3 regions of the Amorphus suaedae genome follow, and region 1 is predicted to be linked to each of the others. Evidence: riboswitches for the same ligand, from Rfam matches in the RefSeq annotation. Region 1 holds a riboswitch; each other region holds the start of a gene.
The links. Region 1 has a riboswitch for cobalamin ahead of AB7M35_RS20905 (CbtB domain-containing protein). Riboswitches for the same ligand answer to the same signal wherever they lie in the genome.
Positions count from the first base shown of each region.

Region 1 (9,446 bases):
CTTCGGCGAACATCATGTCCTCGAAGTCGGCATGGCCGATGTTGACGCCGCGCACCTTGAAGAAGCCGGCGGTGCGGTGGGCGTGGCGCATTACCGGGAACAGCGCGAAGCGCGGGTCGACGGGGCGGCGGCCGTCGTTGTCGGCGCGCAGCTCCGCCGGATAGAGCGGGTTCCAGCCGGGCCCGGCGCGCTCCGGCTCGGCAATGCGCACCACGTCGCCGGTGTTCCAGCGCAGGAATGGCGTCGCCGCGTTGGTGGCAAGCGAGGTCACCACCAGCAGCCCCTCCCCGCCGGGCGCGACCGGCGCGAACGTCTCCGGGTCCACCACCTCGGGGAACACGAAGTCGGTCCAGATGCGGAAGCCCCCGTCGGGCGCCGTTTCCGCCCCCATCATCATCATCTCGGTCATGCCGATGGAATCGATCACGCGCGCGCCCCACAGCGCCGACAGCTTGGCGCGCTTGGCCGCCGAAAGGGGTTCCGCGGTGCAGATGACGGTGTGGATGCCGCAGTCCGACAGGCGCAGCCCCTCGGCGGCGGCGAGGTTGGCGAGATGGATCGCGTAGCTGGACATGCCGACCCAGACCGACGGGCGGAAGCTGCGGATCAGGTCGAGCTGCATCGCCGACGGCGCGGCGTTGCCGGCGCCCACCCACATGACCGCGGCGCCCTCGGCCTCGGCCGCGCGGGCGCACATGTGGCCGGCCGGGTGGATGCCCAGCGGCAGCGAGATGTGAACGAGGTCGTCGGGTCCGACGCCAGCGCAGGCATAGACCCGGCGGAAGCCCGCCATGGCGGCGGCGAGGTCGGCCTCGGTGCGGGGGTAGAACAGCGGCCGGCCGGTGGAGCCGCCGGAGCGCCAGTATTCCACGGTGTCGCGGCGGCCGGCGGTGCAGAAGTCGGCGTAGAAGGCCTCGGTCGAGAGCGCCCGCAGTTCCTCCTTGGTGAGGATCGGGATCTTCGCCCATTCGCCCGGCTCGTCCAGCCTGTCGATGTCCACGCCCTTCAGGCGGGCGCGCCAGAACGGCGCGCGCAGCGCGCGCTCCACGGCGCGGCGCCTGCCGGCGCGCTGGGTGGCGGTAAGCGCCTCGGCCGTTTCCGGCAGCATCAGACCCTGGTTCACCGCCTGCCCCTCCTAAGGTCCCGCCCGCATCCATTACACGCCGAAGACAGACGGATCGTCCGCCGTGCCTCCGCGAAAAGTGGCGGACGGGCGCCTCCCAACGCCCGTCCACCGTCCCCCTCCCCATCTCGTCCAGCGCCGGTTTCCCTGCCGGGAGAAGCGGCGGACGGGCTATCTCCCCATCCCCCGTCCGCCTTCCCCTCCCGATCCGGCAGCCGCGCCCGCGGGCCGTGCGCCCGCCGCGCAGCCCGTGCTCACTCCGTCAGCGCGCCCTCGGCCGTCAGTTCGCCGATCCAGCGTTCGGCCGCCCGGTAGGCCGCTGGCATGTCGCCGGCCCGTTCCGCCGCCACCATCTCGGCCAGCCGCGCACGCTTCTCCGGCGTATCCTCGGCGATCTCGGCCAGCACGTCGGCCAGCCGCGCGTAGTCGTCGCCGACCGGGCAGACATCCTGGCAACGACGGCAGCCGGTCACCACGCCGGCGCCACGCAGGATCGACTGCCACAGGTAGAACTGGTCCTTGGAGCGCAGCATCGCCTTCTTCTTGGCCGGGTCCGGCTCGTCGATGATGCGGCCGATGTGGTCGGCGAGCGCGTGGAAGCCGTGCGGCGAGCGGTAGGTCTGGCAGGCCTCCCAGTCGCGGTCGAAATGGCGGATGACATCGCCCGGGCATGCCGAGAGGCAGCGTCCGCACGAGGCCCCCAGGCACAGCGCCTCGGTGCGCCGGGTGTCGGCCTCCAGCGGCGCCGACGTGAGCACCGCGGTGAGGATGACGCGCGGCCCGTACTCGGGCGTCAGCAGCATCTGGTTGAGGCCGAGGGTGCCGAGACCGGCCTCCACCGCCGCATGGGGAAGCGAGAGGATCGGCCCGAGGGCGGCGCTCGCATCGCCGCGATAGTCCAGCGGATCCACGTGGGTCGGCGGCACGATCAGGGCCGGATAGCCCTGGTCCTCCAGCCACAGCACCAGCTCCAGCGAGACGGCCTCGATGGCGGTCAGCGCCAGTTCGTCGTTGTAGTATTGGTGGCGCTCGTCCCAGCGCGGCAGCCGCGTGGTGCCGGCCGACAGGCGCTTGCCCAGCACGATCACCCGGTCGGCGTCGTAGTCGGAAATGTCCATCGGCCGCTTCGGGCGGGACGGATCCGGCGGGTTCTGGTTGAGCGCGGCGGAATCGGCGATGCCGACGAGATCAGCGCCGAGCGCGCGGGCCTTGTCCTTGACGTCCGCGCCGGTGATCGGCTCCTGGAAGACGGTGACCATCTGGCGTTCTCTCTCAGCGCTCGGCGTCTGGGTCGGTGGCGACATCGGCTGCCACGGCCGCTTCGGCATGGGCGTCGGCGCGGGCCTTCTGCGCCGCCTTGAAGGCCTGCAGCTGGCGGGCGACGAGGCCCTGGTAGCCGTCCTCGCCCACCCAGCGGCGGTTCCACTCGTCGAGCCCGGCGATCGGTTCGCCCGCCTTGCGCGCCTCCTTGAAGGCCTTCGCCTTATCGACCTTCTCCGGAGTCTTTTCCGGGATCACCTTCTGCGGGCCGGCCAGGTGTGCATGGTAGTCGTTGCCGACCGGGCAGACGGCGAGGCAGCGCGGACAGTCGCCGAAGGATCCCACGACGCGCAGCAGCCCCTGCCAGAAGCCGTAGATGTCGCGGCTTTCCACGATCTCCTTGCGGCGCGCATCGTCGTCGGTGTCGATCATCTCCTCGAAGACGCCCAGCGACGTCATGAAGCCGAATTCCTGGGCGGCGGTGGCGCAGGCGCGCTTGTCGATGCCGAAGTGCTTCACCGCGTCGGTCGGGCACGAATAGAGGCAGCGCGAGCAGGATTCGCCGATGCAGACCTGCTCGGTGATGCGCTGGTCCGGCTCCAGCTCCAGTTCGGTCAGGATGCCGGTGAGGTAGATGCGCGGCCCGAACTCCGGCGTCAGGATGTTGACCTCGAGGCCGAACGTGCCGAGCCCGGCTTCGATGCCCAGATGACGGGTCGACAGCCGGCCGTAGGAGGCGGTCTTCAGGTCCCAGTCGGTTTCCTGGGCGGCGGTGACGAACGACGGGTGCCCGTCCCGCTCCAGCGCCTCGGCGAGCTTGTGGGCGATGATGTCCATCCGCCGCAGCACGAGCATGTCCATGTACTGGACCGCCGCCGACGCCTTGGCGCGGAACACCGCCACCGGAATGCGCGAGATGATGACGATGACGCTCTTGCAGTGGGGCGAGATGCGCTCGGGCGTCTGCGGCCAGCGCGGATCCGGCGGGAACGCGTTCAGCGTCTTCGCGCTGGCGATGCCGACAAGATCGGCCCCGAGTTCCATGGCGAGCGCTTTGACGGCGGCGGAATCCATTCAAGCCCTTTCGCTGGATCCGGCGCGCGGACCCGGAGCACACTCTGGAACCGTTATGATGTCGGCCGCAGCCCCCGCTGACTAGCCCGATCGCGCCCCTCTAGCCCAATTCGGCCCGCTGCAATAGATTGCGCCAGATCGCACAGGATCACGGCAGGCTTGGCCGGTGGATTGGCCTCGAAAGCCGCCTTGCGACCACGGGACCGGAGACCGGAAAGCGCATGACCGTCCTGAATCCGCCCCAGCCCTTTTCGGCCCACGCCGCCGTCGAAGGCGCCTCGCCCGGGCTGGCCAGGCGGCACGTGGCGCGCTTCTTCCGCACACACGACCTGACGACCGCGACCGACCTGCCGGGCTTCCGCCACAGCCATGCCAGCGTGGGCGGGCTGTCGCTGAACCATCTCACCTATGGCACCGAGACGGTGATCGGGATGCCGCCGCTGCGCGACTTCTACATGCTGCAGTGGACGCTGGAGGGGGCAGCGACCTACCGGCAGGAGGGCCTCGAACAGACGGTGCGCGCCGGCGGCCTGTTCGTCGTCAACCCCGACCGCCGCACCGAGAAGACGTGGGACGCTTCCTGCACCCAGCTGATCGTGCGGCTGGACCGCTCGCTGCTGGACACCGCGGTCGCCGGATGGCGCGCGGAGGAGACCGGCCGGATGCCGGAGGCCGATCGGACGGCGCTCGAACCGGTGCTGTTCGCGCCGTCACCCACCGTCGAGGAGGCCCGCACCGCGAGCCTGTTCGCCTTCCTGAGGGCGCTCGCCGGCGATGCCCGCGCGGGCGACGTCGGCTGGGCCCATCCGCGGCTGGCGGAACGGGCCGGCGCGGTCCTCGCCGACCTGATGCTGACGGCGCTCGACCATTCGGCCGGCGGGTGGCTGATCCATGCCGGATCGGCCCGGCCGCAGGCGCTGTCGCGGGCGGAGGAGTTCATCAAGGTGCACGCCCGCGAGCCGCTGCGCCTCGACGACATCGCCGAGGCGGCCGGGGTCAGGCCGCGCACCCTGCACAAGGCGTTCCAGCACCATCTGGGGCTGACGCCGATCGCCTATGTGCGACAGGTGCGGCTGGATCTCGCCCGACGTGACCTGATGGAGGCGGCCCGCAGCGGCCGCACGGTGACCGACGTCGCCACCGACTGCGGCTTCGACCACCTGAGCAAGTTCGCGGGAAGCTACAAGGCGCGCTACGGCGAGAGCCCGTCCGAGACCGTGCGCCGGTTCCGGACGGGCTGAGACCCGGAGGTCAGGCGTGCGCGATGCCGTCCGCCGTCTCGCCGGCGGCGAAGCGGTGGAAGAGCGCCCCGACCAGCCCGCCGAGCAGCGACCAGGACAACAGCGTCGTCATCAGCGCCGCCACCACGAAGCGGTGCTCCAGCGCCTCCGGCACGGCGGTCTCCATCTCGGCGAGCATCGGCGCACCGATCAGGTGGGGGACGGCGAAGAGGACCACGGCCGCGGCGGCGGCCAGCGGCGAGCGGACGAAGGCGATCAGGCCGAGGCTGACGGCGGTTGCCACCACCGTGCCGATCCACCACGCCTGGCGCGCGCCGAGCTCGGCCGCCGGCATGCCGGGAAGCTCGGGCGGAAGCCCCAGCGCCGGCGCCCAGGAGAAGATCACGAAGCCGGCGAGCCCCCAGAGGAAGCCTTCGCGCCAGGTGATCGCGCGCCGCGACAACACCAGCCCCGCCGTTAGCAGCAGGCCGAAGCCGACCTGGGTTATGACGTTGAAGAGCGTCGTATAGGCGGTGCGCTCGAGCCCGTCGGCCGGCGCCCAGAAGGCCGGCTCGTGGTGGGCGGCCGCCTCGGTCTCGGCGGGCGCGGCGCCATGGTCGCTGCCGGCGGCGCCGTGGTCGTGTGCGGCTTCCCCGCCGTTCTCGTAGACCTCGGCGGCGAGGATCAGCGGCACGGTTCCGAAGTGCTGGACGACGGTCACCGCGAGGCCGACCAGAAGGCCCGCGAGGACGGCGGTGAAGACGATGGGACGGAAAATGGACATGAACGGCTCCCTGTGGCCGCCTTGCGCGCCGAACGCACCCTGACCGTCTCCACCCCGGATCATCCGAGCGCGGAAACAGGCTCAAGCTGCTCGCCCGGGACCCGTTTTCGCACGACCGGGCGTCATCGCCCGACCGGGAAGGCCTCCGGAGCGTCCGGCCGCACGGCCGACATCATGACATGAGAGACGCCGGTCCGCACGGGGCGTCCGGACGTCAGGAAAATCTCAGACCCGGTCGGTGACCGGATGTCAGTGACAGGGGAAAGCGTTCGAATGCCGCATGTCGTGGGCGGCGTTGTGCACGGCGGGCAGCTGGGTGAACCCGGCCACGCCGATGACGAACACGCCGAGGAGCATCGCCGACAGCGCCTGGACGACGGCACTGGACGAGCGGGAGACGCGGATGGAAGAGGAAGAGGCGGAAGCTGAAGTCGGGGACATATTGACCCTCCCGGTCAAGCATGAGCAAGGACGGGCCGGACGGACGTCCGGCCAGTGTCGCGCTTGGCAGGTCTCCTGGCTTGCGGGTCACCATCTCCGTTCAGCCTTCCCGGCCAATGGCCAGTGGCAGAAACGAACGGACACTCACCGCTCACAGTTGCGGGGGCAGCCACGGTCTCGGCCCCTTTTGGGTCGTCCTCACCGTGTTCCCTTTTCATCCCGGGGACTCTCGTCCCGCGAGAACCAACGCACCAACGAGATAAGCCGGTGCGCCGCAGCATGTCAATCGGAGCGGGGGTAAACGGCGCGTCTGAGATCGCGGCTGGTGAGGTGAAACCGGGCGTCGGAAGGCAGGCCTGCCCTGGCGATCTTCGCCTCGGCGGCAGCCCGGAAAAGACCGTGGTTGGCGGCAAAGAAGGCCATGCAGGATTCGGCTGTGGCGGGGCCGTCGAGCAGCGCGCGGAAGGCGAGTCGGTGCACGAGGGCGGCCCCTGCCCCGACCGCGAATTCCAGCGCGTCGAGGTCCGTGCGCCAGACGGCGGCGCGGTCCCCGCCGGTCTCCGTCACCGGTCGCAGCGATAGAGGCGGATGTCCGGATCCCCCTTCCAGGAGAAGTACACCTTGCCGCCGGCCGTCTTGCCGAACAGCGTCGCGCTTCCCGCCGCATCACCCTCGTCGGTGCACTGGATGCCTTCGACCCGGAACATCCCGTCGGCGCGGGAGCGGATCTCCTTGACCTTGCACTCGAAGGGACCGATCGCCACCCGCGACTTGGAGATCTCGGCGTCCATCCCCTGGCAGCTCGGCCCGGTGGAAAAGTGGCCGAGGAATTCCTGGGCGTGCGCCGGCACGGCGAAGAGGAGCAGCGTAAGCACGGACAGGCGGGCGATCATGGGCGAGGCACCTCGTGGCTGGCGGGGTGCCGACGGACGGGCCCGCTATTTTTCAACAAAGGCCTTTTCGATGACGAAATGGCCGGGGTTGGCGTTCGACCCCTCGTCGAAGCCGCGCCCCTCCAGGAGCTTTCCGCAGTCTGCCAGCATGCCGGGGCTGCCGCACAGCATCACCCGGTCGGCCTCCGGCGACAACGGCTCCAGCCCGAGGTCGGACGTGAGCTTGCCGGTCTCGACCAGCTCGGTGATGCGGCCGCGGTGCTTGAAGGGTTCGCGCGTCACGGTGGGATAGTAGAGCAGCTTGTCGCGCACGACGTCCCCCAGATAGGGGCTCTCGAGCAGTTCGGAAACGATCTTCTCGCCGTAGCCGAGTTCGCGCACCTGGCGGCAGCCGTGGACCAGCACGACCTTGTCGAAGCGCTCGTAGGCCTCCGGATCCTTGATGACCGACAGGAACGGCGCCAGGCCGGTGCCGGTGCCGAAGAGGTAGAGCGTGCGGCCGGGCAGCAGCGCGTGCTGGACCAGCGTGCCGGTGGCCTTCTCGCCGACCAGGATCGGGTCGCCCACGGCGATGTTCTTCAGCCGCGAGGTCAGCGGGCCGTTCGGCACCTTGATGGAGAAGAAGGACAGCTCCTCCTCGTAGTTGGCGCTCGCCATGGAATAGGCGCGCAGCAGCGGCTTGCCGTCCACCTTCATGCCGATCATCGTGAACTGGCCGTTCTCGAAGCGGAAGGTCGGGCTGCGGGTGGTGGTGAAGGAGAACAGCGAATCCGTCCAATGGGTGACGGAGAGGACGCGTTCTTCGTTGATGGCCGCCATCAATCTGTCCTTCTGGTCGCGCGGGCCGCTCGCCCGCTGTGGCCGTCCGCCGCCCTGCCCGGGCTGTGCGGTGCTCTGGCCGTCATGTCGTGGCCCGCGCGCGGGTCCCGGGACCCGCGCAGGCGTGGTGCGCTTGTAGACCGTGCTGCCCGCGCCTGAAAAGGTAAGTCATGCTTCCGCACGGGGTGGTCAAGGGCAAGTTTTACTCAATGCCCGTCCGGCAACCTGGGCGCAAGAGGGCTCGGATGTCCTTGCGCCATCTCAAGTCCCTCGCCGAAAGGCGCCGCGAGACGCGCCGGACCGTCGATATCGGGCCGCGTCTTACCCCGGTCACGATCTCCGGCTTGAAGGGCTGCCGTCCCGCCACGGCATACGGCGGGGCGCCCCTGATCCGGGCCGGCGCCCTGCCGCCCCGGCACCCGCAAGCGACAAAGGATCCTTCATGCGCGCTCCCGGCCTCGGCCTTCTCACCCTGCTCGTTCTCGCCGGCCCTGCCCTCGCCCTCGAACTGCCGGCGCAGGATCGGGCGGCGCTGGAGACGCGCGTCGAGACCTTCGACACGGCGATCCGCGCCAACGACACCGACCAGATCGTCGACGTCGTGCCGCCGAAGGTGCTGGCATTCATCGCCGACAAGGCCGGCGTGCCGCTCGACAAGCTGAAGGAAGGGCTCGCCACCCAGATCGAGCAGGCGATGGCCGACGTCACCATCGTCTCGTTCGGCATGGACCTGGACACGGCCGAGGTCGGCGAGAGCGCCACCGGGCGCACCTATCTTCTGGTGCCGACGCATACGGTGATGCAGGCAGAAACCGTCGGCAAGGTCGAGACGAAGACCCACACGCTGGCCTTCGCCGATGGCGGGAAATGGTACCTCGTGCGTCTCGACAACGAACAGCAGAAGGCGATCCTGAAGGAAGCCTACCCCGAGTTCGCCGACATCACCTTCCCCGAAGGGACGATCGAGATCGTCGAAAAGAAGTAGTCCGCCGCTCCCCCTGCGCGCCCGGGCCCCCTTCCGGGCATGCCTCCCCGGACCGGCCGTTCGCAACCCTGCACCTGCGGTCGCAAGGGCGCCCAAACCGCGTGCCGAGCGCGGGATGCCCGCGCACCGCGTCAGCCGGTCCCCGATGGGCAGCGCCGTGCGAATGGAATCGCCCTAAATCACGAATGTGCTAAAATGCAACGATAGATAGGCCCTCCCAGCCGAAAGACGCGTGCCGAAGTCAGACATCGAAGCTCTCTTGTGACGCGGGAGACTTGCACATGCCACGGCGCTCCATTTTCCTCGTTCTCGCCTCCACCTTCGTCGCGTGCCCGGCGCTCGCCCAGGACGCGGTGACCACCGACGCCGGCACGATCGAGGCGTCCCAGGTCGAGCGCTTCTTCAAGCAGCCGGGCTATTCCCCCTACGCGGGGCGCGACTTCCCGACCCGCCCGCTGTGGGGAGAGCAACATCTGCACACCTCGTGGTCGCCGGATGCCTTCGCTGGCGGTACACGCGTCGGCCCGGACGAGGCGCTGCGCTACGCCAAGGGGGAGGAGATCACCTCGAACACCGGCCAGCGGGTCAAGCTTTCGCGCCCCTACGACTGGATGGTGGTCGCCGACCATTCCGACGCGCTCGGCGTCGTCGCGAACATCTACGGCGGCGACCCGGCGCTTCTGGCCGATCCGGTTCTCAAGGGCTGGCACGACGGCATGAAGAAGGGCGGCGACGCGGCGACTGCCGTGGTGATGGAGATGATCATCCTTCAGGGCGCGGGAAAGCTTCCCGCCGCGATGACCGACAAGGACACCCAGTTCGATATTTGGCGAAAGATGACGGAGAT
Region 1 is NZ_JBRJIT010000002.1:1,540,569-1,550,014, reverse strand. It holds gene AB7M35_RS20930 (phenylacetate--CoA ligase family protein) at 1-1,123, opposite strand, end outside; gene AB7M35_RS20925 (hypothetical protein) at 1,378-2,382, opposite strand; gene AB7M35_RS20920 (hypothetical protein) at 2,396-3,457, opposite strand; gene AB7M35_RS20915 (AraC family transcriptional regulator) at 3,679-4,698, shown strand; gene AB7M35_RS20910 (CbtA family protein) at 4,709-5,461, opposite strand; gene AB7M35_RS20905 (CbtB domain-containing protein) at 5,711-5,902, opposite strand; cobalamin riboswitch at 5,950-6,165, opposite strand; gene AB7M35_RS20900 (hypothetical protein) at 6,185-6,469, opposite strand; gene AB7M35_RS20895 (hypothetical protein) at 6,466-6,795, opposite strand; gene AB7M35_RS20890 (ferredoxin--NADP reductase) at 6,841-7,614, opposite strand; gene AB7M35_RS20885 (hypothetical protein) at 8,057-8,599, shown strand; gene AB7M35_RS20880 (DUF3604 domain-containing protein) at 8,881-9,446, shown strand, end outside.

Region 2 (9,446 bases), on a different contig from region 1:
ACACGGTGGCCAAGATCCTGTTCACGTCGGGCTCGACCGGAGTGCCTAAGGGCGTGATCAACACCCATCGGATGCTGACGAGCGCGCAGCAGATGTTCGCCCAGGCGCTTCCGTTCGTTGCCGGGCGGCCGCCGGTTCTCGTCGACTGGCTGCCCTGGCACCATACGTCCGGCGGCAACCAGATCCTCGGGATGGTCCCGTATCTCGGCGGTAGCCTCTATGTCGATCCGGGCAAGCCGACCGCCGAGGGCATGGCGATCACCGTCGACTCCCTCAAGGACGTCGCGCCGACAGCATACTTCACCGTACCGAAGGGGCTCGCCGAACTGATCGTCTATCTCCGCGACGATCCGGCCTTTGCCCGACGTTTCTTCGGCTCCGTCGAGTTTGTGTTCTACTCGGGCGCGGCCCTGTCCGATCCCGTCCTCGAAGCCTTCGACCGCCTGTCCGTCGGAGCTGTCGGCTTCCGAACCCCGGTGATGAGCGCCTACGGGGCGACGGAGACCGCGCCGTTTTCCCTGATCGCCAACTGGCCGAGCGAAACCACGGGGCTCGCCGGCCTGCCACTTCCCGGCGTCACCCTGAAGCTGGTCCCGTCGCAGGGAAAATACGAGGCGAGGGTCAAGGGCCCGAACGTCATGCCCGGCTACTGGCGGGAGCCGGAGCTGACACGCGCGGCCTTCGACGACGAGGGGTACTATTGCAGCGGCGACGCGCTCGCGCCGTTGTCGGATGATCCAGGCCGGGGCCTGCGCTTCGACGGTCGGCTGGCGGAGGATTTCAAGCTCTCCACCGGAACGTGGGTCAACGTCGGCGGACTGCGAGAAGCCTTTCTTGCCCGTGCCGGACTGGCGGCCCAGGACGTCGTTCTGGTCGGGGAGGGGAAGGACGGCGTCGGGGCAATCGTGTTCCTCGCGCCGGATGCCTGTGGCGCGCTCACCGGCGGCCGGGTTTCCTCGCACGAGCTGGCGGCGTCGAACCCATTGGTCCGGGATCATTTCCAGTCGGTTCTCGACGATCTCGCCGGGCGAGCCACCGGATCGTCGACGTTCGTCGGACGGGCGATCCTGCAGGCGTCGCCACCCTCGCCGGAGCAAGGCGAGGTGTCCGACAAGGGCTCGCTCAATGCCCGCCGGATCGTGGAAAATCGCCCACAGGAGCTGGAGGCGCTCTTCGCAGCGGCTCCCGATCGACGGGTGCTGCTCGCCGGCAAGGTGCCGGCGGGATGAAGACGGGCGCGGGTCGTCCAAGTTTGGAGCGTAACCGAATGGACCAGGGCGATCTGGAGATCAGCGTCCGTGACGGAGTCGGCGTGGTTGCAATCGCCCGGCCGGAGACGAAGAACGCGCTGCGCCGTCGCACGTTCGAAGAACTGCGGGCGGCAATCGCCGGCTTCGTTGAGACCGACGACGTGCGGGCGATGGTGCTGACAGGGACGGAGGGGACGTTCTCCTCCGGCGCGGACCTGTCCGATCCCATGATGGGCAATCACCTCCCACCGGAGAAGAGGGGCGCTGCCTGTGCCGAGGTGCTCGACAGCCTCATGCATGCGCTGATCCGCGACATCCGCAATGCTCCTTTCCCCATTGTCACTGCGGTGAACGGGATCGCTGCCGGTGGTGGGGTGGGCCTTGCCCTTGCCGGCGACGTCACGATCGCGGCGCGCTCGGCAGGCTTCCTTCTGACGTTTACCTCCAAGCTCGGGCTGGTGCCCGACCTGGGCACGTCCTGGCAGCTCGCTCATCATCTCGGGCGCGCGCGGGCCCTCGGCGTGGCGCTGCTCGGCGAGCGGATTTCCGCCGAGAAAGCCGCAGGCCTTGGCATGATCTGGGATGTGGTCGCCGACGACGTCCTGCAGGCTACCGCCATGGAATTGGCCCTGCGGCTCGCCGCCGGCCCTCTCAGCGGTCAGGTCGCGACGCGCCGGCTGGTGGATCGCGCGTTCGTCAACGGCTTCGATGCCCAACTCGATGCAGAGCGTGATGCCCAGGCCGGTCTTGTCGGCGGCCCGGAGGTGGAAGAGGCCATGCGTGCCTTTGGAGAAAGGCGTACTCCAGACTTTACCGGTATCGGCAAACCGAAATGAGCGGGCAGCATGCCGGGCGGGGTTCAGAGCAACTCAGGACGGCTGGTCGATCGCGGATCGCTCGAGAGTGAGTGCTTTGGCCACTTGCTCGGCATTCTGACCGGGTCGATCTGAACCGAAATGGTCGCCGCAACGGGAAGCAGCCGCATCATCGCCGCCTTGTGGCAAACCGGGCATCTGGTGGCGTCGGGTCGGCATCGCTGGCTGGACGGCGAGGAGTTGCGAGCGCACCGCACTGGCTGAGGCATCACCCCGACCATCCGTTCAACAGCCGATCTCGGCCCGGATCGCGTCGACCTCCTTCTTGGAATGACAGATGTTTTCGCACGGGATGCCGTCGTTGTCGGCGTCGGCGCGTTTGTAGCCGTCGCACCACATCTGCACGGCTTCCCGGCAGCTCGAAACCGCCTTGCAACTGCGCTTCGCCGCGACCTGATCTGCCGCTGGCCCGCGGGCGCTTTCTGACGCGGGGGCAAACCCGGAGATGCCGGCAGCACTGACCTGCGGAACCGCAGCCGCGCCCAATGCCGTCACGCAGACGAAGGTAACGATCAGCCTGTGCATTCCCCCTCCCGGTTCACCCCATGTGAGGGAAGCGTCGGGAGCAATGCAAGCTCGCCGAGTGGTCGGCGAGCGCGATTGCAGTGAGCAGGCACAGGGGCTAGGCGCGCGGCGGTCTATCGCCAGCCGGCGCGACGCTTGCCCGGGCCGCGGCTCCAATCAAGGGTCGGGCCGTCCCGCTTCGCCAGTTCCCGTCCGCCCCGCATGGCCTGCCTGAACGGGCGGACCGCCTTGAGCGCCGCGCGCGGGCGCGTGACCGTCCGACCGTCCGCAAGGACGAGCGACGCATCACGCGCATCCAGCGCGGTGATCCGCCCCGTCCTCAGGCTGCCGTCGACGGCGACGCTCGCCACATCGCCGATCTTCTGACGTGCTTTCATGGCAGATCCTCCTTTTTGATCACCCGGCCTTTTCCGGCCGTTATGGCCGTTCGCTCGCCATGGGAGAGCGAGGCGGCCGCTCCTCGTCGCGGCGGCGGGACGCGGATCGTGACGGATAGACCCGCCAGAGAGGCTAAGGGGCACTTGAGCCACCACCTTTGTGGTGTGCGCCCGATGCGGGCTGCCTCATCCGCCGCAACGGTGGAAGTGACAACGCATTGCCTACCGGCCGGGTTCCGCTGGACGGTGAAAAAGTCTGGAGGAGCACGGCCGCCCGGACGGCACCCGATGCACAGACGACCAGCGGTCGCCAAGGCATCAGCCGCAGGTCGGTGTCATACGCGGTTCGGAGGGGAGGCGGACAGGCGGAGGTCTGAAGATCACTCGACGCCTAGAACGAAGAGGTGGCTCCCCGGGCCGGATTCGAACCAGCGACCGATCGGTTAACAGCCGATTGCTCTACCACTGAGCTACCGAGGAACAGGGCCACGTCTTTCGTTAGGAGGCTGGCTATATCAAGCCTTCCCGGCGTTGCCAAGCCCGCCCATCTACATGTTGGCGCTCCGGCTGTGGATGCAAGTCCGGCGCCCGGATTTCGGGCCCGCGAAAAGCCCCGTGGGCCGGGACGGCATGGGAATGAGCACGTCGGCGCATGCCGCCGCGTGGGTTTTGGAGAGAATGAGGGATCGATGGCAGAGATCAGGCTCGGGCGCAGACGCTTTCCCCTGCCGCGCTCGCGGCCGGTGCGCGTTGGGCTCGGCGTCGCGCTGATTCTCGGCGGCGTGCTCGGCTTCCTGCCGATCCTGGGGTTCTGGATGCTGCCGCTCGGGGTGATCGTGCTCTCCGTCGACAGCCCCGTCATGCGCCGCCTGCGGCGCCGCACCGAGGTGTGGTGGGGGCGGAAGCGGCCGTTCGCCGGCAGACCGAAGCCCGGACCCGGAGCCGAGCGCCCCGCGGCGGATCGCTGAGTACCGCCCAAGGCTGAACCGGCCGATCGGCGCTGCCCGATTGCATGGCCGCCGCATTTCTTGCATGGTCGGCGGGTGCTTCGGTGAGCGGACGGCCTGTCCGTCGGCTCTTCGGGAATGCGGTGAGCGGCGCCTGTCGGGCGCGCGAAGCCGCAGCTGCCCCCGCAACTGTAAGCGGCGAGCCCTTTCTCCTCGGCGGTCCCGACCGCCAGCCACTGGGAAACCGGGAAGGCGGAGGAGGGGTCGTGACCCGCGAGCCAGGAGACCGGCCGAGCGCGCACGACTTCATCCCGGGCCGTCGGGTGGACGGCTCATGGAGGCCCGCTATGTCTGATCCGGCGCTGTCCGGCCCCACTTTCCGTGCTCGACCCGGCCCCCGCGCCCCCTATGCGGGCGGTGCCCGTGCGTGCCGGCGCCTCGCCGCTTCCATGCCGCTGCGTCCCTGGCGCGCAGGCGGCCGATGAGCGCGACGGCCAAATCGGTGCTGGTGCTCGGCGGCGCACGCTCCGGCAAGAGCACCTACGCGGAATCCCTCGTCGAGGCTTCCGGCCGCACCCCCGTCTACGTCGCCACCGCCGGACCCGCGCGCGACGGCGAGATGGCCGACCGCATCGCGCACCATCGCGCCCGTCGCGGCGATCACTGGCGCACCGTCGACGCGCCGCTGGAGCTTGCGGAGGCGTTGCTCGAGGCCTCCGGGCCCGACACCGCGATCCTTCTCGATTGCGCCACGCTGTGGCTGTCGAACCTCCTGGAAGCCGGCACCGAACCAGATCGCGCGGTCGGCATCCTCGCCGAGACGCTTGCCCGCCTGCCGGGCCCCGTCGTCGTCGTCAGCAACGAGGTCGGCAGCGGCATCGTGCCGGCCAACGCGCTCGCGCGTGCCTTTCGCGACCACCACGGTCGCATGAACCAGCGCCTGGCCGCCGCCATGGACCATGTCGTCCTGGTGGTCGCCGGCCGCGCGCTCGTCCTTCCCAAATCCCCATCCCCGGAGATCGTGCTTTGACCCTCGCACCCCGCATCCCCGCCACCATCGTCACCGGCTTCCTCGGGGCGGGCAAGACGACCCTGATCCGCCGCCTGCTGGAACGCACCGACGGCAAGCGCATCGCCGTCATTGTCAACGAGTTCGGCGACCTCGGCTTCGACGGCGGCCTGGTCGCCGAGTGCGTCGATCCGGACTGCGCCGACGAGGACGTCATCGAGCTCACCAACGGCTGCATCTGCTGCACGGTGGCCGACGACTTCCTGCCCGCCATCGAGGCGCTGCTGGACCGGGCCGTGCCGCCGGACCACATCGTCATCGAGACCTCGGGGCTGGCGCTGCCGCAGCCGCTGGTCGGCGCGTTCGCCTGGCCGACCGTCAAGACCCGAGTCACCGTCGACGGCGTGGTGACGCTGGTCGATGCCCACGCGCTGTCGGAAGGCCGGCTCGCCTCCGATCTCGCTGCCGTCGAGGCGCGCCGACGGGCCGACCCGGCGCTCGATCACGAAAGCCCGATCGAGGAGCTGTTCGAGGACCAGCTCACCTGCGCCGATCTCGTGGTGCTCACCAAGACCGACCTCGTCGACGCGGCGTCGCTCGCGGCCGTGCGAGACCAGGTCTCCGGCCGCATCCGCGCCGGCGTGCAGACCGTCGAGGGTCGCGCCGGCGACGTTCCGGTCGACGTGCTGTTCGGCATCGTCGCCGCCGCCGAGGAGGACGTCGCCGCGCGCGCCGGCCATCATGGGGTCGATCACGACCACGAGCACGACGATTTCGATTCCTTCGTGGTCATGCCGCCCGCCTTCGCCGACGTCGACGGCGCCCGCGCCTGGGTGGAGGCGATCGTCGGCCGCGACGATGTGCTGCGCGTGAAGGGGCGGCTCGCCGTTGCCGGCCGTCCGGCGCCGCTGGTGGTCCAGGCCGTCGGGCCCCGCGTCGAGACCTGGTTCGGCCGTCCGGGCGAGGCGGCCGGCGGGGTCGTGGTGATCGGCGCGCACGACATGGATCGGAGCGCGGTCGAAGGGCTGATGGCGCCCGCGTCGGCCTGATGCATCTTCTCGCGGCCCGCTCCTCCGGTATCGAAAGCGCCGACGAGGCGGTCGATCTCGACCTGACGCCGGCCGAGATCGTCATCCTGTCGGCTGCCGATTCCGAGCTGTCGGCGTTCGCCGAAGCCGCCGAGGCGCTGCCCGACGACTTTCCGAGCCTGCGGCTGGCCAGCCTTGTCACGTTGGCCCACCCGCTGTCGGTGGACCTGGCGCTGGAGAAGACCTTCCGGCACGCGAAGCTCGTCATCGTGCGGCTGCTCGGTGGCACCGCCTACTGGCCCCACGGCGTCGACGCCCTGGAAACGCTCGCCCGCCAGCGCGGCGTGCAGCTGGCGATCGTGCCGGGCGAGGCGCGCTGGTCGGAGGCGCTGGCGAAGCTTGGCACCGTCGGCGAGGACGACGCCCGCACCTTCTGGCGCTACTGCGTGGAGGGCGGCGCCCGCAACCGCGCGCATGCGCTGCGCTTCGCCGCCCATCTCCTCGGCCGGGCCGAGCGCCCGCCCGAACCGCAGCCGATCCCGCTGGCCGGCTGCTACTGGCCGGGCGAGGGCGCCGTCGGCTTCGACCGTGTGCGGGCGAACTGGCGCGATCCCGGCGCCCCCGTCGCCGCCCTGGTCTTCTACCGGGCCCACCTCCAGGACGGCGCCACCGCGCCCTCCGATGCGCTGGTGGAAGCGCTCGTCGCGCGCGGTCTCAATCCGCTGCCGATGTTCGCCTCCAGCCTGCGCGACGGTGCCCCTGCCGAGGTGGTGGCGGCCGCACTCGCCGCCACCGATCCGGCGGTCGTGCTCACCTCCACCGTGTTCTCCGCCGCCGGCATCGGCGATGCCTACGCCGGCACCGCGCTGGACCGGACCGGTGCGCCGGTTCTGCAGGTCGTCCAGGGCGGCTCGTCCCGCGACGGCTGGCTGGAGAGCACGCGCGGCCTCGGCATCCGCGACCTCGCCATGAACGTGGTGACGACCGAGATCGACGGTCGGATCCTCACCCGCGCCATTTCCTTCAAGGAGGAGGCGCCAGTCGACCCGCGCACCGAGTGGCGTCCGGTGCGCCCCGTTCCCGTGGCCGACCGTGTCGATTTCGTCGCCGACCTCGCCGCGCGCTGGGCCAGGCTTCGCCGCACCCCGGCGGCGGAGCGCCGGATCGCCCTGGTGCTCGCCAACTACCCGACCCGCGACGGGCGGCTGGCCAACGGCGTCGGTCTCGACACGCCGGCCTCGACGGTCGCGCTCCTCGATGCAATGAGAGCCGCCGGCTACCGGGTCGAAGATTCACCGCCGACCAGCGACGCCTTGATGGAGCGGCTGACGGCCGGACCCACCAACGCGCCCGGCTCGGGCGATCGCACCGGCGGTGTGAGGCTCTCACTCGAAGCCTATCTCAGTTTCTTCGCGCAACTCCCTGAGGATGCGAGGGAAAAGGTCGTTGCGAAGTGGGGCGATCCCGCCACGGACCCCTCGCTCGTGGATGGCGCGTTCCGGCTCGCCGTCCATGTTCTCGGCAATGTCGTGGTCGCCATCCAGCCGGCGCGCGGCTACGACCGCGACCCCAAGGCGACCTATCACGACCCCGATCTGCCGCCGACCCACGCCTATCTCGCCTTCCATTGCTGGCTGCGCGAGGCGTTCGCCGCGGACGCGGTCGTCGAGGTCGGCAAGCACGGCAATCTGGAATGGCTGCCGGGCAAGGCGCTGGCGCTGTCGGCGTCGTGCTTTCCCGAGGTCGCGCTCGGCCCGTTGCCGACCGTCTACCCGTTCATCGTCAACGATCCCGGCGAAGGCAGCCAGGCCAAGCGGCGGACCGCCTCCGTCATCGTCGACCATCTGACGCCGGCGATGACGCGGGCCGAAAGCCATGGCGCCGCCGAAACGCTGGAAAATCTCCTCGACGAGTTCTCGCTGGCGGATGCCGTCGATCCGCGCCGGGCCGACGTGCTCCGCCGCGACATCGTCGATCTGGCCATCGCGCGTGGCTTCGACCGCGACATCGGTGTGGATTTCGCCGCCGATCCGGAAGCCGCCCTGGTCGCCCTCGATGCCCACATCTGCGACCTGAAGGAACTGCAGATCCGCGACGGCCTGCACATCCTGGGGCAGTCGCCGGGGGGCCGTTTGCGCACCGACACGCTGGCCGCCATCGCCCGTATCCCGCGCGGCGAGGGCGCCGAGGCTGCCTCGCTATCGCGCGCCCTTGCCGCCGACCTTGGCCTCGAGGGCTTCGACCCGCTGGAGGCCGGCATGGCGGAACCGTGGGACGCGGCGCGTCCCGAGGCGCTCGCCGAGGTCTCAGATGCGCTCTGGAGGACGGCGGGTGACACCATCGAGCGGATCGAGCTCCTGTCGGCGGCGCTGATTGCGGGCGACCGGGAGCCGGCATCCGGCTGGTCGGCCACGCGCGCGGTGCTCGATGTGCTTTCCGGCCGTGTCGCGCCGGCGCTCGACCGATCGGGCGCAGACGAGATCGCCGCCGTGCTCCGTGCCCTCGACGGGCGCTTCGTGGCGCCGGGGCCGTCCGGCGCGCCGACGCGGGGTCGGATCGACGTGCTCCCAACGGGGCGCAACTTCTTCTCCGTCGACGTGCGCGCCGTGCCGACCGAGGCGGCGTGGCGGATCGGCGCGAAGGCGGCCGAGCGGGTGGTCGAGCGCTACGTCATGGAGGAGGGCGACTGGCCACGGGCCATCGCGTTCACCTGCTGGGGGACCGCGAACATGCGCACCGGCGGCGACGACATCGCCCAGGCGCTGGCGCTGATCGGGGCGAAGCCGACCTGGGAGGGAGCGTCTGGCCGCGTGACCGGATTCGAGATCCTGCCGCTTTCGGCCCTCAAGCGGCCCCGCGTCGACGTCACCCTCCGGGTCTCCGGCTTCTTCCGCGATGCCTTCCCGAACCAGATCGCCCTGTTCGACCAGGCCGTCCGCGCCATCGGCGCGCTCGACGAACCGGCCGACCAGAACCCCACCGCCGAGCGGATGCGGACCGACGCGGCGGCGCTGGCGGCCGAGGGGCGGAGCACCGCGGAGGCTGCGCGGGAAGCTGGCTACCGGGTGTTCGGTTCGATGCCGGGGGCCTATGGCGCCGGCCTGCAGGCGCCCATCGACAGCGGTCTGTGGGAGACCCGCGGCGAGCTGGCCGACGTGTTCCTGTCCTGGGGCGGCTATGCTTATGGCGCAGGCGTCGAGGGCGCCACGGCGCGCGACCGCTTCGAGACCCAGCTCGGTCGCACCGATGCGGTGCTGCAGGCCCAGGACAACCGCGAACACGACATCCTCGATTCCGATGACTACTACCAGTTCGAGGGCGGCATGGCGGCGGCGGTGGAAACGCTCTCGGGAGCGGCTCCCGTCAGCCTCCACGTGGACACCAGCCGTCCCGAACGCCCGGTGGCGCGGACGCTGTCGGAGGAAATCGGCCGGG
Region 2 is NZ_JBRJIT010000001.1:177,271-186,716, forward strand. It holds gene AB7M35_RS00775 (feruloyl-CoA synthase) at 1-1,229, shown strand, start outside; gene AB7M35_RS00780 (enoyl-CoA hydratase-related protein) at 1,268-2,086, shown strand; gene AB7M35_RS00785 (excalibur calcium-binding domain-containing protein) at 2,351-2,650, opposite strand; gene AB7M35_RS00790 (hypothetical protein) at 2,764-3,027, opposite strand; tRNA gene AB7M35_RS00795 (tRNA-Asn) at 3,433-3,507, opposite strand; gene AB7M35_RS00800 (hypothetical protein) at 3,717-3,995, shown strand; cobalamin riboswitch at 4,048-4,283, shown strand; gene cobU (bifunctional adenosylcobinamide kinase/adenosylcobinamide-phosphate guanylyltransferase) at 4,456-5,004, shown strand; gene cobW (cobalamin biosynthesis protein CobW) at 5,001-6,032, shown strand; gene cobN (cobaltochelatase subunit CobN) at 6,032-9,446, shown strand, end outside.
Region 2: linked by a shared signal. The riboswitch ahead of cobU (bifunctional adenosylcobinamide kinase/adenosylcobinamide-phosphate guanylyltransferase) and the one ahead of AB7M35_RS20905 (CbtB domain-containing protein) in region 1 are both predicted to bind cobalamin.

Region 3 (9,446 bases), on a different contig from region 1:
GCTGGTGCCCTCGCTGAAAGCCGCACTTGCCGACGAGGGGCGCGAGGACATCCTCATCGTCGTCGGCGGGGTCATCCCGCCCCAGGACTACGCGGCCCTCTACCGCGACGGCGCCACCGCGATCTTCCCGCCCGGCACCGTGATCGCCGATGCCGCGGTGGACCTCATCGCCAAGCTCAACGAAAAGCTCGGCTACGCGCCCCGCCAGGCGGCCGAGTGAGCCCGCCGGTGACCGCCCCGGACGCCGATGAGGGCGGCCGGCCGCTGGCCGAGCTTTCGGCCGAGGACCAGTCCCTCTGCCGCGCCGCCTACGCGGCCACCGCCAACGCCCACGCCCCCTATTCCCGCTTCGCGGTTGGCGCCGCCGTGCGCGCCGCGTCCGGCGCCGTCTACCAGGGGTCGAACCTCGAGAACGCCTCCTACGGGCTGGCGATCTGCGCCGAAGCGGCCGCGCTGGTGGCCGCCAACAACGCCGGCGACCGCGTCGTCACCGCCATCGCCGTCACCGGCCACCTGAAGAGCGCGGGGAGCACCGCCTCGGCCATCGTCACCCCGTGCGGCCGGTGCCGGCAGATGATCGCCGAGTTCGCCGGCCTCGCCAACGCCGACATTCCGGTGCTGTGCTGCGCCGGCGACCTGTCGCGGGTGCTCGCCACCTCCATCGACGCCCTGCTGCCGCACGCCTTCGGGCGGGCGTCGCTGCCCGGCTGAGCGTCACACAAATCAAGACAAGAGGTCATTTGCCCAACACCACCGAAGGGTGCAGGATATTAGCCTTCGGATAGGAGAAAGCGATGCGCCGCACCATAGTCGTCACCATAGTTTCACTCATCGCCATCACGAATGCTTTTGCGCAGTCCTCACCTTATCTGCGCTCTCAAGATGGTCGATACCTTGGTAACTTAAATAACAATCGCTACGATCCAAACTCTGTCGCCAACCCATATGGTCGTTACGGAAGTCCCTATAGCCCAGACTCAATTAATAACCCCTACGGTCGTTACGGAAGTCCGTACTCGAATGAGTCAGCGAACAACCCGTATGCTACGCAGTCTCCGAGGATCTATTCACCCTGCTATGGTATAAATTGCAACCAGTGACTTTAGATTTATCTTTTACAAAAGCATGCGGCTAGGATTTCCAAACTTAGTATTTTTGTAGTGTATCTCTGAGATTTTGCAGAATAAGCGCTCTGCTAACGTCCGTCTCGCGCCGGGAAAGCGAGCATGCGTTGTGATCCCCACGGCGTGGCTTACGCGGCTCCGCCGACTTGTCGCGAGTGCGCGCAAACATGATCGACGCCCTGCTTCCGGATAGGCAAGCCTGGCGACAGGCTCGAGCCGTTTCCTTGCCGCATCCGCTGATGCCTGGCCGGGGAAAACCAAATGCGCGCCTTCACACCGAGCTGCCGCTCCGCTCGCCTCGCTCTCATGGCCGTGGGGCTGGTCGGTCTGATCGGCGCGCCAACGGCATCGGCCGGTTCTCTGGCGGGTCATGCGGGAGCCGCGGCGATGGCGGATGCGCCGCACGCCCGTACCATCCAGCGCGTGGACGATCGGGGCTGGAGCCGGTCGCCGTCCCGCGCCGGGCCGGACGGTGGCTACGGCGCGCCTTCGGGCGGACAGCAGCCTTTCAACGCTCCGCCAGCGAACTGGCAGGCCGACCGCTACAGCCCGTCGATGTACGACAAGCGGGACGCGGCGGACTGGGGCGCGGCCGCCGCGGCCGGCGCGGTCGGGCTGGACGCGATCGGCGATTGGGCCTGGCGGAATTCCGGACCGCCGCCCGGCTACGGCGTTCCCTATGGGACGGCGCCGGCCTCCACCCAGCCGGATCCGGACGAGATCGGCCCGCGCGAGGCCCGTCCCGATCCGGGCTCCGATTCGATCGGGCCGCCCTCCCCGACCCGGACCCGGGCGAGCGGCTGCTACACGCTCGGCGTCAATCTCGTCTGCCCGAACGACTGATGCCCCGACCTCTCCCGACAGGGAAGAACCCGACACGCCCCCGTCGGAATGATCGCCCCTGACACCGCGGCCCTTGCTCCGGCGGCCCCGTTTCGCCAGACTTGGCCCGTTCGGTGCCCGCCTCGCGCGGGAGAATCGGAAATGCGGTGCAAATCCGTAGCGTGCCCGACGCTGTAACGGGGACCTGTCCGGCAGACTGCCACTGGCCAACCAATCGACGAGCAATTCCCTTTCGTTCAGATCGCTTGATCCGAACGGGAACTGCTCTGGGCCGGGAAGGCGCCGGACGGGGATGAACCGGAGCCAGAAGACCGGCCGAACGCGATGGCCCTTCCGCCTGGATCGCGGCGGGGCGTTGCCGTCGCGAGGCCGACCCATGCCGCATTCCGCCGTCCCCGACCCGTCCGCCGACCTTCTCGTGCCCGCCGGCGCGTTCGATCCGGCCGAGCGTGCCGCCGTCTACCGGGCGATCCGCAGCCGGCGCGACGTGCGCGACGAGTTCCGCGCCGATCCCGTGCCCGACGACGTGCTCCGGCGGATCCTGGAGGCCGCCCACGCGGCGCCGTCCGTCGGGCTGTCGCAGCCGTGGACCTTCCTGCTCGTCCGCGACCCGGAAGTGCGGGCCGAGATCCACGCCGCGTTCCTCGCCGCCAACGCCGAGGCCGCCGCCATGTTCGTGGGGGAGCGGGCGGAGCGCTACCGGGCGCTGAAGCTCGAAGGCATCCGCAAGGCGCCCCTCAACATCTGCGTCACCTGCGACCGCCGCCGCGGCGGGCCGGTGGTGCTTGGCCGCACCCACCAGACCGACACCGACCTCTACTCGACCGTCTGCGCGGTGCAGAATCTGTGGCTCGCCGCCCGCGCCGAAGGGGTCGGCGTCGGCTGGGTGTCGATCTTCCGCGAGGCCGACGTGCGCGCCATCCTCGGCATCCCGTCCGAGGTCGCGATCGTCGCCTATCTCTGCGTCGGCTTCGTCGACCGGCTGTTCGACCGTCCGGAGCTGGAGGCGCGGCGCTGGGCATCGCGCCTGCCGCTCGACGCCGTCGTCCGCCACGACCGCTGGAGCGCGTGACGGCCGGCGATCACGGGGCCGTGCGCCGCGCCGCCGACGGGGGAATGCTCAAACACGTGAAAGAATGCTATTTCCGGCGGACAGAAAAACACATCGCCAACGGAGGGTTCCCATGCCGCGCTTCATCGTTGCAGTCGTCCTTGCCGCGTTCCTCGCCGCGTCTCCCCTCATGGGCCGCGACGCATCGGCGCAATCCGACACCGCCATGGTCCAGTCGACGATCTACTTCGGCATGGAAAGTCCCGACGGCGGCGTCAGCGAGCAGGAGTGGTCGACATTCCTCGCCGACGAGGTCACCCCGCGCTTTCCCGACGGGCTGACGGTCCTGTCCGCCTACGGCCAGGGGACCTCCACCAAAGCCTCGGGCGTCCTCACCGAAACGACGAAGATGCTCGTCATCGTCCATCCCGACACGGCCGAGGCGACCGGCAAACTCGGCGAACTGAAGTCGATCTACAAGGAACGCTTCCACCAGACAGGCGTCTTCCATACGCGCCAGCCCGTCGAGGTCGTCGCGGATTGACCGTTCGTTCACTCTGTTGGCGCCCTATGGGCCCCGCCGGCCGGACCCGACGTCCGGCCGCTCCGTTTTCTCACCCTGTAACCAGGAAAGACACCATGCGTTTCGCGTTGATTGCCGCGCTCGCCCTGTCGCTGGCCGGCTGCGTTTCCAGCGGCGACGAGGCCACCTACCCGACCGAGACCTACCTCAGCATCACCAGCAGCGGCGCCGGCCCGGTCAACGGCTCGACCCGCTATTCGGAGTCCGCGCTGAAGGAAGCGCTTCCGTGGGGCGAGGTCCGCACCGTCCAGACGGCCCAGGAGAACAGCACCTCGTGGACGCTCGCGGTGTTCCGCGACGGCATCCAGGTGATCCAGGTCTTCAAGGGATCGAACGGCATGGTCGGCGAGGTCCACGGCGTCACCCAGCACTTGACCGGTCCGCGCGGCGAACGCATCGGCATGTCGATGGCCCAGGCCGGCGTCAGCCGCTCCTCCTGCCGCGTCGGCCGCAACCTGTGGCGCGGCATGGCGGTATGCCCGTCGCGCGGCGCCAGCGACGTGACGCTGGTGTTCGCGATCCCCGGCTACCGCGGACCGTTCGACGAACTGCCGAGCGCCAGCGACCTCAAGGATGCCGAGCTTCAGCGCATCATCTGGAAGTCCTGACCGGCCGTCCCTCCCGGGTGTCGCGGCCGCGGCGAATCTGGGGCAAAGTTCGAGCCCCATGACGAGCGATCGCGACACCCCCTCCCCGACTGGACCCGATCCGGAGCTCGACCGTCTCCTGGACGGCATCCGCTCCGGCAAGCGGGCGGCGCTCGCCCGCGCCATCACGACGGTGGAATCGAAGAAGATCGACCACCGCAGGCGCGCCCGCGGCCTCCTGCAGGCGCTGCTGCCCGACACCGGCGGCGGCGTCCGCCTCGGCATCACAGGGGTGCCCGGCGTCGGAAAGTCCACCACCATCGACGCGCTGGGCACCATGCTGACCAAGGCCGGCCACCGCGTCGCGGTGCTGGCGGTCGACCCCTCCTCCACCCGCACCGGCGGCTCGATCCTCGGCGACAAGACGCGGATGGAGCGCCTCGCCGTCGATCCGAACGCCTTCATCCGACCCTCCCCCTCGGCCGGCACGCTCGGCGGCGTCGCCGCGCGCACCCGCGAGACGATGCTCTTGTGCGAGGCGGCCGGCTACGACGTGGTGCTGGTGGAAACCGTCGGCATCGGCCAGTCGGAGACGGCGGTGGCGGAAATGGTCGACACCTTCCTCGTCCTCGGCCTGCCCGGCGCCGGCGACGAGCTGCAGGGCATCAAGAAGGGCGTCATCGAGATCGCCGACGTCATCGCCGTCAACAAGGCGGACGGCGACAACGCGCCCCGGGCCATGCAGGCGGCGGCGGAATACCGCAGCGCGCTGCAGATCCTGACCGCCTCCGACGCCGCCTGGCGGCCGCCGGTCATCACCGTCTCCGGCCTCACCGGCGACGGCCTGGAGCGGTTGTGGCAGGAGGTGCTGAACCACCGCGCCAGCGGCGAGAAGACCGGCAGCTTCGACGCCAAGCGCCAGCGCCAGCAGGTCGCCTGGATGTGGACGATGATCCGCGAACAGATGATGGCCGCCATCCACATGCGCCCGGACGTCCGCTCTCGGGTGCGCGAGCTGGAGAGCTCGGTGGGCGACGGCGAGGTCGCCGCAACCGTGGCGGCCGACGAGATCGCCCGGATGATGGGCTTGGGCGAGATCTAGCTCCGCCAATGCCCCGTCGGAGCGCGGCGCCCGCCCCGGCCGCTCAGCCGAGCTTGTCGTCGGCGGCCTTCTGCGCCAGCCCCGCGACGATGTCCTTGAGGGCGGCCATCAGCATCGGCTTGCGGTCGCCGATGATGTCGTCGAGCCGGCGCATGTGGGTGTGGGCCTTGTCGGCGATGCGCTCGTAGACCACCAGGCCTTCCGGCGTCACCCGGCTGGCGTAGGAGCGGCGGTCGTCCTCCAGGCGGGTGCGCTCGATCAGGCCCTTGTCCTCGAGCTGCCGCAGACCGGCCGTCACGCTCGACTTGTCCCGGCCGCTGGCGCGCGCCAGCACCGTCTGGGTGATGCCGGGATTCTCGTGGATCAGCGACAGCAGCGCGAAGTTGCCCGGCTTCAGCGAATCGGGACCGAGCACCTGGGAGAAATCCTGGAACGCGCTCTCGTAGGCCAGGCGCAGGTAGAAGCCGACGAACTCCTCCAGGAGCCCCAGCTCGACCTCGGGCGGGCTGGCGGTCTCGCGGCTGCTTTCGACGATGCTCACGACTTCATCCATTCCATGCTGGCCAATTCGTGCTGGCGCGGGCGCCGGCACTTCGATGCAACGGCCTCAGCCGAGGCGCAAGCAGTCCGTGAAGTCGGCGCGGTTCGCGATGTCGGCGAGGCCGATCTGGGCCATGGCGTTGACCAGCTCGGCCCGGAGAAGATCGAACACCCGTTCGGCGCCCGCCTGGCCATAGGCCCCGACGGCGTAGACGAACGGCCGCCCCATCAGCACGAAGTCCGCCCCCGCCAGCAGCCCCTTGAGGATATCCTCGCCGCTGCGGATGCCGCCGTCGAGCAGGACCGGAACGTCCGGGCCGAGCGCCGCGCGGACCGCGCCCAGCGCGTCGAGGGTCGCCGGCGCGGAGGCGAGCTGCCGGCCGCCGTGGTTGGAAACCGCCACTCCGTCGGCGCCGCGGCGGACCGCCTCGACGGCGTCGGCCGGCGACAGCACCCCCTTCAGGACCAGCCGGCCCTTCCAGGTCGCCCGGATCTCGTCAAACAGCCCCCAGTCGAGGCGTCCGGAGCTCTGCGAGGCCATGAACTCGGCCAGCGAGCTCGCCGAACTCCTCTCGGTATAGGTCTCCAGGTTGCGGAAGCGCGGCGAGCCAGAGCGGGCGATCGCCAGCGACCACGCCGGGTGCGTGGCCACGTCGAAGGCCATCCGCGCGCTCGGCCGCAAGGGCAGCATGAAGCGGTTGCGGATGTCGCGCAGCCGCTTGCCCGGCTTCGGCACGTCGGCGGTCACCAGCAGGGTGTCGTAGCCGGCCGCCTCCGCCCTGCGCAGCAGGTCGTCGACGATCCACTGCTCCTTGCCCACGTAGAGCTGGAACCACGACGAGGTCGGCGCCGCCTGCCGCAGCGCCTCAAGCGTGTCGGTGGCGGGGGTCGAGGCGGTGTAGGGCGCGCCGGCGCGCTCGGCGCCGGCGGCGAGCCAGCCGTCGATCCCCGGCCAGGCGATGCCGGCCATGCCGATCGGGGCGACGCCGAACGGCACCCGCCACGTCCGGCCGAAGAACGGCGTGGCGGTCGCCAGATCGCCGTCGACGTTGCGCAGCACGCGCGGCGTCAGCGTCGCGCGCCCATAGGCCTCGACGTTGCGGCGGAGGCTCGCCTCGTTGCCCGCGCCGCCGTCGATGAAGTCGAAGGCGAACCGCGGCAGACGGCGTCGGGCCCTGAGCCGCAGATCGTCGACCGAGCTCCAGCTGCCGGCCATCGCCTCAGCCCTTGCCGGTGCCGCGCGAGGTCGGGCGCTTGGCGTATTCGCGCAGCGCGTCCGCATCGGCGACGAAGCCCAGCCCCGGCGTTTCCGGAAGCGTCAGCATCGAGCCGTTGCGCTCCGGCAGGTCGGAGTACAGCTCCTTGCACATCTCCACCGAGATCAGGTGCCACTCGACGAGGCCGCCATGCGCCAGTCCGGCATGCAGGTGCATGTTGTGGAAGGGGAACGCGCCACCGTTGGCGATCTCGACGTTGTGGGCCTGGGCCATGCCGGCGATCTTCAGGCCGGCGGTGAAGCCGCCGCAGATGACGACGTTCGGCTGGATCACGTCGACCGCGCCGCCGACCAGCAGGTCGCGAAAGCGGAACAGCTGGCCCTCGTTCTGGCCCGCCGCCACCGGCATGCCGGTCTGCTCGCGCAGATCCCGCATGCGGACGACGTCGTTGTCGCGCACCGGCTCCTCGAAGAACGAGATGTCGTATTCCGCCATCCGGTCCGCCAGGAAGCGCGCCCAGGTCGGATCGAGGCTGCAGTTGGCGTCCACGTAGAGCTCGCAGGTGTCGCCGATCGCCTCGCGCACGACCCGCACCCGCTCGATGTCCTCCAGCACGTGGGCATGGATGTCGCGGTGGTGGGCGCGCCGCTGCAGCGCATGGTGCCCGACCACCATCTTGAACCGGGTCACCCCGTCGGCCTTCAGGTAGGTCGCCGCCTCGCCGAGCTGGTCGCGGTCGAGCGAGCCGAATCCGAAGGTCACGTAGAGCGGCACCTCGCTGCGCGCGCCGCCGAGCAGGCGCCAGCACGGCTGCCCCGTCGCCTTGCCGAGGATGTCCCAAAGCGCCAGGTCGACGGCGGAAACCACATGGCTCGCATAGCCGGTCTGGCCGCGCGGGGAGAGCATCCAGTAGAGTCGCTCGGCGATCAGCTCGCGATCGAGGGCGTTGAGCCCCTTCAGGTTCGGCGCCACCACCTCGCGCACGGCGGCCGCGACGACTTCCTCGTCGGTGATGGCCGTGTAGCCGTGGCCGACGACGCCGTCGGTGGTGCGGATTTCCACAACGACGCACGACAGGGCGGTTTCCGCCTTCAGCGTCCCAAGCGGCAGCGTCACCGGGATATAGGCCGGATAGGCCGTCACTTCCTCGATCGACAGGTTCACGCGCTTCTCCCTTTTTTTCTCGATTCTGGCTTGCCGCCGATCGCAACTTGGAAAAAATCTAACGCAAGATCGTTGACAACAAGAACGTTGGATACAAAACTAATTTCTGCAGATCAAGCAAGAGGCGCCTCGACGCGCCCATCAGATTCAACGGGAGGACTGAAGCCTATGAGAACCCTCGTAGCCGCCGCTGTTGCCGCCACGCTCGGACTGGGTGTCGCCGCGCATCCGGCACTCGCCGAATATCCCGACAAGCCGATCAAGCTCATCGTGCCGTTCCGCGCCGGCGGTGGCACCGACGGCCTCGCCCGCGCCGTCCAGGCCGCCATCGACAAGCACGACCTGCTGCCGGTGCCCTTCGTTGTGGTCAACGCCGACGGCGCCGCCGGCACCGTCGGAACGCGTCAGGTTCTGACGGCGGAGCCGGACGGCTACACGCTGCTGCAGATCCACCAGGAGCTGTTCGCCGTGTCCGCCCTCGGCCGCGTCGAGTACGGCCCGGCCGATCTCCAGCCGGTGATCCAGGCGAGCGAGAGCTGCCTGTTCGTCGCCGTGCCGATCGACTCCCAGTTCAAGACCCTCGACGACCTGATGACCTACGCCAAGGAGAACCCTGGCAAGCTCAAGCAGGCCGACGACATCGGCAGCTCGACCCACTTCCCGTCCGCCCAGCTGATGTCGCTCGGCGACACCCAGTGGGCGATCGTCCCGACCGGCGGCACCTCCAAGCGCTTCGCCTCCATGAAGGGCGGCTTCACCGACATGGCGCTGATGTCCGCCCCGTGGCTGACCAAGGGCAAGAACGACCTCCGTCCGCTCGCCGCCCTCGGCGCCGAACGTTTCGAGGCCGCGCCCGACCTGGCCACCGCCAAGGAGCAGGGCTACGACGTGGAAGGCTGCCTTCGCCGCCGCTATTGGGCCCCGAAGGGCACCCCGGCGGACCGCGTCGCCTATCTCGCCGGCGTCCTCCAGAAGGCACTGGAGACCGAGGAGGTGCAGACCTACCTCGCCAACAACAGCGAGGAGCTGAAGGTTCTCACCGGCGACGCGCTGCAGCAGGCGGTCGACGCGGACTACCAGTCCTATCTCGACGTCGTCGAGCTGGTGAAGAAGACCTCCGCGAAGAACTGATCGGCAACCCGTCCCGAGGGCAAATCGGATGAAGCGCGCCGGAGTTCGCGACAATCCGGCTGCGGTGGTCTTCCTGACCATCGCGGCCGCGGTTGCCGGCCTGG
Region 3 is NZ_JBRJIT010000001.1:1,804,905-1,814,350, forward strand. It holds gene scpA (methylmalonyl-CoA mutase) at 1-220, shown strand, start outside; gene AB7M35_RS08170 (cytidine deaminase) at 229-711, shown strand; gene AB7M35_RS08175 (hypothetical protein) at 1,512-1,967, shown strand; cobalamin riboswitch at 2,062-2,301, shown strand; gene bluB (5,6-dimethylbenzimidazole synthase) at 2,344-3,039, shown strand; gene AB7M35_RS08185 (DUF3574 domain-containing protein) at 3,152-3,562, shown strand; gene AB7M35_RS08190 (DUF1131 family protein) at 3,658-4,209, shown strand; gene meaB (methylmalonyl Co-A mutase-associated GTPase MeaB) at 4,268-5,290, shown strand; gene AB7M35_RS08200 (MarR family winged helix-turn-helix transcriptional regulator) at 5,334-5,831, opposite strand; gene AB7M35_RS08205 (alpha-hydroxy acid oxidase) at 5,898-7,046, opposite strand; gene AB7M35_RS08210 (mandelate racemase/muconate lactonizing enzyme family protein) at 7,051-8,211, opposite strand; gene AB7M35_RS08215 (tripartite tricarboxylate transporter substrate binding protein) at 8,380-9,342, shown strand; gene AB7M35_RS08220 (tripartite tricarboxylate transporter TctB family protein) at 9,371-9,446, shown strand, end outside.
Region 3: linked by a shared signal. The riboswitch ahead of bluB (5,6-dimethylbenzimidazole synthase) and the one ahead of AB7M35_RS20905 (CbtB domain-containing protein) in region 1 are both predicted to bind cobalamin.